3 regions of the Streptomyces sp. NPDC050988 genome follow, and region 3 is predicted to be linked to each of the others. Evidence: riboswitches for the same ligand, from Rfam matches in the RefSeq annotation. Region 3 holds a riboswitch; each other region holds the start of a gene.

Region 1 (4,380 bases), on a different contig from region 3:
CCGAGGCCAGGGTCGCGGCGAGCGCGAGCCGGGAGCGCTGCCCTCCGGAGAGGGTGTTCAGCGCACGCTCCCGGTCCAGTGGCGCGTGCTCGCCGAGCCGTCGCAGGGTCACCTCGACCCGGCGATCCGCGCTGTGCCCGCCCCGCGCGTCGAACTCGGCCACCAGTGCCGCGTAGCGGTCCAACTCGGCGGTGCCGGCCGTGCCCAGTGCGGCCTCGGCGACCCGAATACGGTGCTCCAGGGCGCGTAGTTCGCCCAGTACGTGGTCCACAGCATCGCCCACGCGCGCCGAACCGGGCAGGTCGAGGGTCTGGCGAAGGTGGCCGATCCCGCCCGGCGCGACGACGGTCAGGCTGCCGTTGTCGACCGGCTCCTGCCCTGCCAGCAGCCGCAGGAGCGTGGACTTCCCGGAGCCGTTGTCCCCGACGATCCCGACCTTCTCACCCGGCCGGACAGTGAGGGACACACGGTCCAGCACCACGCGGTCGCCGTAGCGCTTGGTCACCTCGGCGAGAGCGATCTGGGACGTGGCGAGAGACGCGGTGAGAGGAGAAGCAGTGACGGTGGTGACGGTGGTGTCGACGGAAGCACAGTGCAAGTGCGGTCCTTTGCTCGGTGAACAGGGTCGTGCGGCTGACAGCGGAAGCACCGGCTGCCGACCGATGAACAATAAGCTAGACGATACGGTCCGTCTCGTCAATAGCTTTAGCCCGCACCCCCACAGGAAAGCGGGGTCCGCTTGCGCCTGCGGGTAGGGAGGCGAGCTGGCTTCAGCGGCGGCGCAGGCGTTTGTCGGTGATCGGCGGGGTGGGGTCGATGTAGACCAGCCGCACAACCGGACGCCCCACGGCCCTCCTAGGCCAGCAGTCTGCGGATCAACTCCCCTGCCTCACCCAGGAGTTCGACCTCGTGCGGGCTCATCGTCGGGTTGGCGGCCCGTTGCCGTGTGGCCCAGCCGAGACCGCCGTCCGGGCCCGTCAGGAGTGCCGGGTCGGGGCAGCCGGTCAGCAGGGCGGACAGCATCTCCTCGGCCAGGAGGGCGCGGGGATCGTCGTCGACGGCCACCTGGGCCACGATCACGGCGGACATGCTCCAGTCGCGGCCGGGCGGACCCTCGTCGGTGTTGGCCCAGTCGATCACCATGGGGCCGGCCGGGGTCAGGAGGACGTTCTCCGGGTGCAGATCCAGGTGCAGGACGCGTACGGCGGGGTCGGTGGAACGGCGGGCCGGGATCGCGTGCAGGTCGCGCAGGAGCCGGGCGAGCGCCAACCCTGCCTCCCCGGCCGCGAGTTGGCCGACGGCCAGCGCCTCGACCACGGTCGGCCCGTACAGCCGCTCCATCACGAGGTCGGTGCGCGCGTCCGCAGCCCGCACGCGCGGCACGGGATAGCCGTGACCCCGTACGTGCTCCATGACGGCCGCCTCGGCCGGCGCGTCCCCATAGCCGTCCCGGTAGCGGCGCAGCACCCACGCCCCGCCCCCGGAACCATCGCCGAGACCGTCGTAGCCGTCGTGATCGTCGAGCGCGTAGACATCCGCCGTGCGCCCCGAACCGAGCAGGCGGCCGGCCCCCGCAGGTATCCCCATGGGCAGAAGCTACCCGGAGCCGCCGCCCGGCCTCACAGACAGGCCCACAGGCGACCCCCAACAGCCGCCCCTCAGGGTCTTGCTACGGGCCGGTACAGTGAGCGGGTCGTCATCACAGTCGTTACGGGGGGAAGCCGGTGCAAATCCGGCGCTGACCCGCAACCGTGTGCCGCCCGGCCGATCGGTCGATCACTGGATCACTGGACCAATGGATTCAGTGGATCAATGGATCAGCCGATCAGGGGCGGTGAGCCGGACTGCCCCGTACGGACGTGACCGGCTCGCGTCACCGGGACCGCCGGTGACCGGCACCGTCGAGGCATACGGAGCCGAGCCGCCTTGGATTCCAGGCTGCCCGGCTCCCTGACCGGGAGAGGCATCCGCCGATCATGTTTGTCCGCCGCAGCGCAGCGGTACTGGCCGCTACCGCCGTGATCGGTACGGCGTTCGCGCCGGCCGCCCTCGCCGACGAGTCGCCCGGCGCGACCCCGTCCCAGGCGTTCCCCTCCGCCCTGTACGGCAGCACCGACCCCACCTACGACGGCGTCTGGCGGCAGTCGCTCGCGCTGCTCGCCCAGGACACGGTGGAGGTGAAGCCCGCGAAGAAGTCCGTCGACTGGCTCGTCGGGCAGCAGTGCGAGAGCGGGGCCTTCGCGGCGTACCGCCCCGACCCGAGCGCCAAGTGCGACGCCAAGACCAAGGTCGACACGAACAGCACGGCCGCCGCGCTGCAGGCCCTGGAGGCCCTCGACGCGAGCGACGCCGTGACGGGCGCGGCCGTGAAGTGGCTGAAGTCCGTGCAGAACAAGGACGGCGGCTGGGGCTACTTCCCCGGCACGCCCAGCGACACCAACTCGACGTCCGTCGTGATCGGGGCCCTGGACGCCGGGGACACCGACCCGAAGGACGTGCCCTCGAAGGACGACCGGACGCCGTACGACGCCCTGCTCGGCCTCTCCGTCCCCTGCGACGAGACCGGCGGCGGCGCCTTCGCCTTCCAGCCGGACAAGAAGGGCAAGCTCGCGGCGAACGCGGACGCCACGGCGGCCGGGGTGCTGGGCGCGCTCGGCGAGGGCCTGGACGCCGATCCCGACGAGGACGGCGCCGACAAGGCGTCCCCGAAGGCGTCCCAGTGCGCGGGCGGCGACTCCTTCACGATCGAGGACGCGGCTGCCAACGGTGCCCTGTACCTCGCGGGCGCGGTCGCCAAGAACGGCTATCTGAAGTCCTCCCTCCCCGGTGCCGAGGACCAGCCCGACTACGGCAACACCGCCGACACGGTCGTCGCGCTCGCCGCCGCGGGCCGCACGGCCGACACCGGGAAGCCGCTGGCCTGGCTGGAGAAGAACTCCGGTACCTGGGCGGCGAAGAGCGGCCCGGCGGCGTACGCGCAGCTGATCTTCGCGGCGAACGCCACCGGCACGGACCCGCGCGCCTTCGGCGGCGCCGACCTCGTGAAGCAGCTCGGCGCGACCGGCCCCGCGGCGACTTCCTCCGACGCCTCCACCGCCCCGGCGGACGGCAAGAACGACGAGGCGGACACCTCGGACGAGGACGACGGCGGGGTCAGCCTCTGGTGGATCATCGGGGTCGGCCTGGTCGGCGGCATCGGAATCGGCTTCCTCCTCAGCGGCCGTAACAAGAAGCAGCAGCCGTGACCTGCCGCCGCCTGGTTCTGCCGGTCCTGTGTCTCCTGCTCGCCGTCCTCGGCACGGCGGGGCAGGCCCAGGCGGTCGGCTACCGCTACTGGTCCTTCTGGGACCGGGACTCCACCGCCGATACGGCCGATACGACCGATACAGCCGATACGACCGTCCCGGCCGATACGTGGGTGTACGCGACCCAGGGGCCGTCGACCGCACGGCCCTCGGACGGTGATGTCCAGGGGTTCCGTTTCTCGGTGAGCGAGGACTCGAAGGACTCGGCGAAGCCGCGCGGGGCGGCCGACTTCGCGACGATCTGCGCGAAGACGCCCGCACGGGAGGGGTCCAAGCGGGTCGGCCTCGTCCTCGACTTCGGCACGGCCGCGGACGCCCCGTCCGGCTCGACCCCGCCCCGCCCCCGCACGGCCTGCGCCCGCGTCGACGACGACGCCACGACCGCCGACGCCCTCGCCGCCGTCGCCAAACCCCTCCGCTACGACACCAACGCCCTGCTCTGCGCCATCGCGGGCTACCCGACCACGGGCTGCGGAGAACCGGTCGCGGCCGACCGCCCGAAGACTTCGACGTCGCCCGGCGAGGAGGCGGAGAGCAAGCCCGGCAACGGGGACGGCGGCCCCTCGGTGGGCCTGTTGGCCGGAATCGCCGCGGTGGCGGCCCTGGGCTCGGCGGCGGTATGGCAAGCCCGCCGCCGCCGCGACTGACGGGCCTGTGCAATGACCGCCAGCAACGACGACGAGTACCGGAGGCGCGGCACCGGAGACACTCCCGGGCCTACGCCCGCCGCCGCCCCAGCTACCGCTGCCACCTCTGTGGGCAGGCGTTCCGCAGGGCGGAACGGGTGGGCACAGCCCATGGCACCGGGCGCCCTTTCCAGAAAAGTCCAACACAGACTCACCGCCCCACAAGCAACCAGAACCAACGCAATCCACCCCGGTGCCTGGTGGCTCTGGGCCCTGAGCCTAGGAACGGCCGCATCCCGCACCACGAACCCCCTCCTCCTGGCCCTCCTGATCGGCGTAGCCGGCTACGTCGTGGCCGCCCGCCGCACAGAGGCCCCCTGGGCCCACTCCTACGCCGCCTTCGTGAAACTCGCCCTGGCCGTCCTGCTCATCCGCCTCGCGTTCGCGGT
Region 2 (4,380 bases), on a different contig from region 3:
GGTCGACAACTCCTCCGTACGCACCCAGCAGATCGAGAAGCTGCGGCGGCTGCGCGCGGAGCGCGACGAGCGGGCCTGCCAGGACACGCTGGAGGCCCTGACCCGGGCGGCGGGCGGTGAGGGCAACCTGCTGGAGCTGGCCGTGAACGCGGCCCGCGCGAAGGCCACCGTCGGGGAGATCTCCGACGCCCTGGAGAAGGTGTACGGGCGGCACGCGAGCCAGATCCGTACGATCTCCGGTGTGTACCGCAACGAAGCCGGCGCGTCCCCGTCCGTCGAGCGCACGCGCACGCTGGTGGAGTCCTTCGAGGAGGCCGAGGGGCGCCGCCCGCGCATCCTGGTCGCCAAGATGGGCCAGGACGGGCACGACCGCGGCCAGAAGGTGATCGCGACCGCCTTCGCCGACCTCGGCTTCGACGTGGACGTCGGCCCGCTGTTCCAGACGCCGGGTGAAGTGGCCCGCCAGGCCGTCGAGGCGGACGTGCACATCGTCGGCGTCTCCTCGCTGGCCGCCGGGCACCTGACCCTCGTACCGGCGCTGCGGGAGCAGCTCGCCGAGGAGGGGCGCGAGGACATCATGATCGTGGTCGGCGGGGTGATTCCGCCGCAGGACGTGCCCACGCTGATCGAGATGGGCGCCGCGGCCGTCTTCCCGCCCGGGACGGTGATCCCGGACGCGGCGTACGACCTGGTCGAGCGCCTGACCACCGACCTCGGCCACGGCCTCTGAGCCCCATGGCGATCGACCTCGACACCTATGTGAAGGGCGTGCTCGACGGGAAGCGGGCGCTGGTGGCGCGTGCCATCACGCTCGTGGAGTCGACGAGGCCCCAACACCGGGCGATGGCACAGGAGTTGCTGACCGAGCTGCTGCCGCACAGCGGGAAGGCGCGGCGGATCGGCATCAGCGGTGTGCCGGGCGTGGGCAAGTCGACGTTCATCGACGCGTTCGGGACGCTGCTCACCTCGCTCGGGTACCGGGTGGCGGTGCTCGCCGTCGACCCGTCGTCGAGCCGGACGGGCGGGTCCATCCTCGGCGACAAGACACGCATGGAACGCCTGGCCGTCGACCCGGCGGCCTTCATCCGGCCCTCCCCCACCGCCGGGACGCTCGGCGGAGTCGCGAAGGCGACCCGGGAGTCGATCGTGGTGATGGAGGCGGCGGGCTACGACGTCGTCCTGGTCGAGACGGTCGGCGTCGGCCAGTCCGAGACCGCCGTCGCGAACATGGTCGACTCCTTCCTGCTCCTGACCCTCGCCCGGACCGGGGACCAGTTGCAGGGCATCAAGAAGGGTGTCCTGGAGCTGGCGGACGTGATCGCCGTCAACAAGGCGGACGGACCCCACGAGCGTGAAGCCCGGGGCGCGGCAAGGGAGTTGGCGGGCGCTCTGCGGCTGATGCATCCCGCCGATACCGCCTGGACGCCACCGGTGCTGAGTTGCAGCGCCCGTGAGTCGACCGGCCTCGACACGGTCTGGGAGCGCCTCGAACAGCACCGCGCGCTCCTCGACTCGACCGGCCGCCTCGCCGCCAAGCGCCGTGACCAGCAGGTCGACTGGACCTGGACGATGGTGCGCGACGAACTCCTCGGCCGCCTGCACGCCGACCCCGCCGTACGAGCTCTCGGACCCGACCTCGAACAGCGGGTCAGGGACGGCGAGTTGACGGCCACGCTCGCCGCCGAGCGCATTCTGCGGGCGTTCGGCGGCGATACGGACTGAGCCGCCGGACCGGGCCGGGCTGAGCGGCACCGGGTCGGAGTGGGAAGTGCGCAACGCGTGTTCACTCCGGCCGGTGCGCCACCGGCTGAGGGGCCGGTGGCCGTTGGGGGACCAGGGCGGGCGGCGCCACAGGAGTGGGGCGGTACCCGCCCGGTTCACCTGGGCGGTGTCTCGTACGACCGTCCGGCATATGGGCAAAGTTCCGCGTCGCGCGGCCGCGCCCCCTAGGCTGGCCGGTGCAGCTGGTTCGCCCCGTCCGCCAGGCGGGATGCGTCGCAAGAGGGAACCCGGTGGGAATCCGGGACTGCCCCGCAGCGGTGAGCGAGAACGACCGCCGTCATACGCACTGGGCCCCGAGAAGCGGGACCTGGGAAGCGACGGCCAGTAGGTGTCCTCCGTACGGAGGACGTGCTCGCGAGTCCGAAGACCTGCCATCTGCCCGTACGTGACCGATCGCGTACGGACATCCCGATGACCTCGTGGGCGGGTCGGCGTACATATCCGGTGGACGACCGCGCCTTGCCGCGCGAGGTTCCTCGGCCGGGTTCGTCACCCCTTCGCGCTCACGTCCGTCCCGGGATCTCAGGGAGACATCTCGCGAAGGAGAGTTCCGTGACATCGAAGTCCGCAGCCGCGGCGGCACGGGCCACCGTGTACGGCTACCCCCGTCAGGGCAGTGGCCGGGAACTGAAGAAGGCGATCGAGAGGTACTGGAAGGGCCGCGTCGACGCCGACGCCCTCCGGGCCACCGCCGCCGAACTGCGCCGCACCAACTGGCGGCAGCTGGCCGAGGCAGGCATCCACGAAGTGCCGACCGGCGACTTCTCGTACTACGACCATGTCCTGGACACCAGCGTCATGGTCGGCGCGATCCCCGGGCGCCACCGCGCCGCAGTCCAGGCCGACGCGCTCGACGGCTACTTCGCGATGGCCCGCGGCACGCAGGACGTGGCGCCGCTGGAGATGACGAAGTGGTTCGACACCAACTACCACTATCTGGTGCCGGAGTTGGGTCCGGACACCGTCTTCACGGCCGACTCCGCCAAGCAGGTCGCCGAGCTACGCGAAGCCCTCGCCCTCGGCCTCACCGCCCGGCCGGTCCTCGTCGGACCCGTCACCTACCTCCTGCTCGCCAAGCCCGCGCCCGGTGTGGCCGCCGACTTCGACCCGCTGACCCTGCTGGACCGGCTCCTGCCGGTGTACGCCGAGGTCCTCTCCGACCTGCGGGCGGCGGGCGCGGAGTGGGTGCAGCTCGACGAACCGGCCCTGGTCCAGGACCGTACGCCCGCCGAACTCAACGCGGCCACGCGCGCCTACCGCAACCTCGGCGCGCTCACCGAGCGTCCGAAGCTGCTGGTCGCCTCCTACTTCGACCGGCTCGGCGACGCGCTGCCGGTGCTGGCCAAGGCCCCGGTAGAGGGTCTCGCCCTCGACTTCACCGAGGCGGCCGCCGCCAACCTGGACGCGCTCGCCACCGTGGGCGGGCTGCCCGGCAAGCGCCTGATCGCGGGCGTGGTCAACGGCCGCAACATCTGGGTCAACGACCTCACCAAGTCCCTCGCCACGCTCGGCACCCTGCTCGGGCTGGCCGACCGGGTCGACGTGGCCGCGTCCTGCTCGCTGCTCCATGTGCCGCTCGACGCGACCGCCGAACGGGACATCGAGCCCCAGATCCTGCGCTGGCTCGCCTTCGCCCGGCAGAAGACGGCCGAGATCGTCACCCTCGCCAAGGGACTCGCCCAGGGCACGGGATCGATCACCGGCGAACTCGCCGCCAACCGGGCCGCCCTGGCCTCCCGCGCGAACTCGCCCATCACCCGCGACCCGGCCGTACGGGCGCGGGTCGGTGCGGTCACGGACGCCAACTGCCGCCGCTCCCAGCCGTACGGCGAACGCGCCGCCGCGCAGCGCGCCCACCTGGGTCTGCCCCTCCTCCCGACCACCACCATCGGCTCCTTCCCGCAGACCGCCGAACTGCGCGTCGCCCGCGCCGACCTGCGCGCCGGGCGCATCGACACGGCCGGCTACGAGGAGCGCATCAGGGCCGAGATCCAGGAGGTGATCTCCTTCCAGGAGAAGACCGGCCTGGACGTCCTCGTGCACGGCGAGGCCGAACGCAACGACATGGTCCAGTACTTCGCCGAGCAGCTGACGGGCTATCTCGCCACGCAGCACGGCTGGGTCCAGTCGTACGGCACCCGTTACGTCCGTCCGCCGATCCTGGCCGGCGACATCTCCCGCCCCGAGCCGATGACCGTGCGCTGGACGACGTACGCCCAGTCGCTAACCCCGCGCCCCGTCAAGGGCATGCTCACGGGGCCGGTCACCATGCTCGCCTGGTCCTTCGTCCGCGACGACCAGCCGCTCGGCGACACCGCCCGCCAGGTGGCCCTCGCCCTGCGCGACGAGGTCAACGACCTTGAGACGGCCGGGACTTCGGTCATCCAGGTCGACGAACCCGCGCTGCGCGAGACCCTGCCGCTGCGCGCCGCCGACCGCCCCGGCTATCTGGCGTGGGCCACCGAGGCGTTCCGGCTCACCACCGCCGGGGTCCGGCCGGACACCCAGATCCACACCCACATGTGCTACGCCGAGTTCGGCGACATCGTCCAGGCGATCGACGATCTCGACGCGGACGTCATCAGCCTGGAGGCCGCC
Region 3 (4,380 bases):
GGTCCAGATGCGCGGCCAGGTAGTCGTGCGGGGTGCACAGCCGGCGCCGTTCGTCGGCCGTCACCGTCCGCGCCGAGGTGGCGTGCCGCTTCAGGATCGCCGTGAGTACCTCGCTCTTGGGGTCGTCGCCGGAGTTCAGCGCCTTCGCGTAGGCGGCCGCGTCCGTGGCAGGGACCGACAGCAGCTTGCGGGAGCCGACGGCGAAGTCGCCCAGCGCGGGTGACAGACAGCCGCCGGGTATGTCGTCGTGGTTGCCGACCGTGGAGTACCAGGGGATGTCGAGCCCCGGGCTGGTCACGGGCCGTATCGCGGCGTCGAGGAAGCCGGGTATGCGGGGCAGCCCGCGCCGCTTGTCCAGGTCGCGCAGGGCGGCGTCGTCCGGATGCCAGTACAGAGGCAGGCCGGAGTTCTGGACGCCTTCGTACGCCGCAGGATCCCCGCTGTTGGGAGTGATCCTGCCGCCGCTCATCAGCGTGAGGAACCACTCCAGTTCGATCGCGGAGTTGTTGTCGATGTTGTCGCCCGTCGTCATCACGAACCCGGGCGCGAGACCGGTGTTCGGTCCCTCTCCGAGCGCGTTCACCTGCTCCACGAGCGCCACCGCCCCGGCCACCCCCAGCGCCTCCTGGGCCCGCCACGCGGCGGGCCTGCGCGACCGCAGGAACTCGGTGCGCAGCGGGTTCTGCACATCGGTGAGGTGCAGGTCGGTGAACTGCACGAAGCACGCGAGCGGTGTGCGCCGGTCCTGGCAGCCGGTGGCGGCAGGAGCGAGATCTCCGCGTACGACCATGGGCCAGCCGGGGCCCGATACGAGCCGTCGGTAGGTGCCGTGCGCTTGGCCTCCGAGGCGGGCCGTCGTGTCCAGAGTGGTGGCCGCGTACGGCGCCGCGCGTCGCGGCGCCTGGCGTGCCGGTCGTCGGGTGGCGAGGGGCGGCTGCGGGGCCGCACTCTCCGCGGCTGGTTGCACGGAGGGGGTCGGGCGCTGCCGTGGGAAGAGGGTCGCGGCTCCTCCGGTCGCTCCCACCGCGACGGCGCCGGACGCCAGCAGAAAGCGACGACGGTCGATTGCGGATGCGGTCCCCGCCATTTCGGTCCCGGTCATGGGGCGGCCCTCCGGTGCCTCCTGGAGATTCACTGAGCGGAACCACTCATTCAGGCCGTGGGGGCAGGGGCGTGGGCGCGGGTGTGGCGTAGCCGTGAACACGGCCGGAACAGGTGGAGCGGCCGATGGGGCCCGTAGTGCCGGTCCGTCCGCCGCGTCCGTCGGCAGGTCCGAACGCCGGTCCGTCCCCGGTCTCTCCGCACGTCCGCCCGCCGGTCCGCGACACCCGCCGTGATAGCTTGCCGAGGCCAGTCGAACCCATGTACGTGGGTCAGGGAATCCGGTGGAAATCCGGAGCTGACGCGCAGCGGTGAGGGTGACGGGCGGGGCATCGGCCACTGGACCGGTATGACGGTCCGGGAAGGCGCCTCGTCCGGGTGACCCCGAGTCCGAAGACCTGCTGGCGGCCTCCGCGGTCACGCGCCGACGGGGGAGCACCGTACGACCGGGCTCCGCGTTCGAGCCCTCGACGCCTGAGGAACTCCCGTGCCCGTCGCACGTCTTGCCCGTCCCGCTGCCCTCGTCCTGTCCGGGGCCCTCCTGCTGACCGGCTGCGGTTCGGGAGACACATCGTCGGACACGGACTCCGGGAACTCCGGGCCCGCCGTCACCCTCGACAACTGCGGGCAGACCGTACGCGTCGAGTCCCCGCCGAAGCGGGCCGTCTCCCTCAACCAGGGCACCACCGAGATCATGCTCTCGCTCGGCCTCGCCGACCGCATGGCCGGCACCGCGACCTGGACCGACCCGGTGATGAAGGGCCTGGAGAAGGCGAACGCGAAGGTGGAGCGGATCGCCGACAACAACCCCTCCTTCGAACGTGTCCTGGACGCCGACCCCGACTTCGTCGCCGCCTCGTTCGTGTCGACGCTCGGCAAGGGCGGCGTGGCCACCCGGGAGCAGTTCGAGAAGCTCGGCGTGCCCGCCTACGTCTCGCCCTCCGACTGTGTCGGCAAGGACAACGCCTCGGGTGGTGACGGCTCACGGAAGAAGGCCCTCGGCATCGACGCCGTCTACGGCGAAGTGCGCGACCTGGCCGAGGTGTTCGGCGTCGAGAAGCGGGGCGAGCAACTCGTCGCCGACCTCAAGCGGCGTACGAAGAAGGCCACTTCGGGAATCGATGCCTCCGATGTCACCCTCCTGTACTGGTTCGCCAACTCCGACTCGCCCTACATGGCGGGCTGTTGCGGCGCGCCCGGCGTCATCACCCGGACCCTCGGCGCGAAGAACGTCTTCGACGACACGCGCGAGGAGTGGCCCCAGATCAACTGGGAGACCGTCGCCGACCGCGACCCCGACGTGCTCGTCATCGGCGACCTGACGCGCAAGTCGCAGACCGCGGAGTCCGCGAAGAAGAAGATCGAGTTCCTGGAGTCCGACCCGGTCACCAAGAACATGACCGCCGTGAAGAAGAAGCGGTACGTCCTGCTCAGCGGGCAGGCGATGAACCCGACCATCCGCACGGTCGAGGGTGTCGAGCAAGTCGCCTCCGCCCTGCGGGAGTTCGGGCTCGCCGGGTGACACGGTCGCGCCTGGGACTGCTCATCGCCGCGGGCGTCGCCCTGCTCCTCGCATCTGTCGCCGTCGCCATCACCATCGGCCCCGCGGACATCCGGGTCGGCGACGTCTGGTCCGTGGTCGCCTCCCATCTCGGCTGGGGCAGCACGGAGTTGACCCCGATCCGGGAGGGCATCGTCTGGGAACTGCGCCTGCCGCGTACGCTCCTGGCGGCCGTGTGCGGTGCCGGACTCGCCGTGTGCGGCGCGGTGATGCAGTCCCTGCTGCGCAACCCGCTCGCCGACCCGTTCGTCCTCGGGGTGTCCTCCGGCGCCTCGACCGGCGCCGTGATCGTGGTCGTCCTCGGCGTCGGCGGGGGCCTGGTCTCCGTCTCCGCGGGCGCGTTCCTCGGCGCGGTGCTGTCGTTCGGGCTCGTCCTGCTGCTCAGCCACACACTGGGCGGGGCGACGGACCGTGTGGTGCTGAGCGGGGTCGCCGCGATGCAGCTCTTCTCCGCGCTCACCTCCTTCGTCGTGATGACCGCCGCGGATGCCGAGACCACCCGCGGGGTGCTGTTCTGGCTGCTCGGTTCGCTGAGCGGGGTCGGCTGGACCGACGTCTGGGTGTGCTTCGCGGTCCTCGCGGTGACGCTGCTGGTGTGCCTCGGGTACGCGCGGACGCTCGACGCGTTCGCCTTCGGCCAGGACGCCGCCGCGACGCTCGGGGTCTCCGTGGCCCGTACGCGACTCGTGCTGCTGTGCGCCACGGCACTGCTGACCGCCGCGCTCGTCAGCTCGGCGGGCGCGATCGGCTTCGTCGGCCTCGTACTCCCGCATGCGGCAAGGGCGTTGGTGGGGGCAGGGCACGCCCGGCTGCTGCCGGTCACCGCCCTCGCCGGAGCGGTGTTCCTGGTGTGGGTGGACACTCTGGCCCGTACCGTCCTCGATCCACAGGAGGTGCCCGTGGGCGTGGTGACCTCGTTGATCGGCGTACCGGTCTTCGTGCTGGTGCTGTACCGGACGCGGAGGGTGTGATGACGGCGGAGGACATCAAGAGCACCGGGCGCGTGCGGGCAGCACCTGGAACCGAGCGCGCGCAGGCCGCGCGGGGAGAGGGGCTCCGAGCCCACCGCGTCACGCGCACCGCCGACGGCCGCGTCATCCTCGACGGCGTCAGCATCACCCCGGTCCCCGGCACCACCGTCGGACTGCTCGGCCCGAACGGCTCCGGCAAGTCCACCCTCCTGCGCCTGCTCGCCGGTGTCCTCGCCCCGGCCTCCGGTGTCGTCACCCTCGACGGCAGCCCCCTCGCCGAACTGGGCCGCCGCGACATCGCCCGCCGTGTCGCCGTGGTCGAGCAACAGGCCGACACCCAGGTCGAGTTGAGCGTCCTGGACGTCGTACGGCTCGGCCGCACACCCCATCGCCGCGCCTGGACCCCGGCGTCCGAGGCGGACGAACGGGCCGTACGCGACGCGCTGGACCGCACCGGCCTGACCGGACTCGCCCGTCAGTCCTGGCACACCCTCTCCGGCGGCGAGCGCCAGCGCGTGCAGATCGCCCGCGCACTCGCCCAGGAACCCCGCGAACTGCTCCTCGACGAACCGACCAACCACCTGGACATCCAGCATCAGCTCGACCTGCTGACCCTCGTCACCTCGCTCCCGGTCACCAGCGTCGTCGCCCTGCACGATCTCAACCTCGCGGCGATGTACTGCGATCAGCTCGTGGTCCTGCGCGAGGGGCACGTCGTGGCCTGTGGCAGCCCGGGCGACATCCTCA

Evidence for each region. A riboswitch is a leader RNA that binds a small molecule or an ion and turns the genes downstream of it on or off. The one in region 3 is predicted to bind cobalamin.
Region 1: linked by a shared signal. The riboswitch ahead of ACIBEI_RS16130 (prenyltransferase/squalene oxidase repeat-containing protein) and the one ahead of ACIBEI_RS10715 (ABC transporter substrate-binding protein) in region 3 are both predicted to bind cobalamin.
Region 2: linked by a shared signal. The riboswitch ahead of metE (5-methyltetrahydropteroyltriglutamate--homocysteine S-methyltransferase) and the one ahead of ACIBEI_RS10715 (ABC transporter substrate-binding protein) in region 3 are both predicted to bind cobalamin.

The regions. Positions count from the first base shown of each region.
Region 1 covers NZ_JBITFQ010000006.1:75,387-79,766, forward strand. Annotated here, with positions in the region: gene abc-f (ribosomal protection-like ABC-F family protein) at 1-520, opposite strand, end outside; gene ACIBEI_RS16125 (phosphotransferase) at 856-1,587, opposite strand; cobalamin riboswitch at 1,673-1,869, shown strand; gene ACIBEI_RS16130 (prenyltransferase/squalene oxidase repeat-containing protein) at 1,977-3,245, shown strand; gene ACIBEI_RS16135 (SCO2322 family protein) at 3,242-3,952, shown strand; gene ACIBEI_RS16140 (energy-coupling factor transporter transmembrane component T) at 4,103-4,380, shown strand, end outside.
Region 2 covers NZ_JBITFQ010000023.1:6,831-11,210, forward strand. Annotated here, with positions in the region: gene scpA (methylmalonyl-CoA mutase) at 1-730, shown strand, start outside; gene meaB (methylmalonyl Co-A mutase-associated GTPase MeaB) at 736-1,722, shown strand; cobalamin riboswitch at 1,949-2,173, shown strand; gene metE (5-methyltetrahydropteroyltriglutamate--homocysteine S-methyltransferase) at 2,335-4,380, shown strand, end outside.
Region 3 covers NZ_JBITFQ010000003.1:553,154-557,533, reverse strand. Annotated here, with positions in the region: gene ACIBEI_RS10720 (TIGR03767 family metallophosphoesterase) at 1-1,102, opposite strand, end outside; cobalamin riboswitch at 1,335-1,522, shown strand; gene ACIBEI_RS10715 (ABC transporter substrate-binding protein) at 1,589-2,623, shown strand; gene ACIBEI_RS10710 (FecCD family ABC transporter permease) at 2,620-3,633, shown strand; gene ACIBEI_RS10705 (ABC transporter ATP-binding protein) at 3,633-4,380, shown strand, end outside.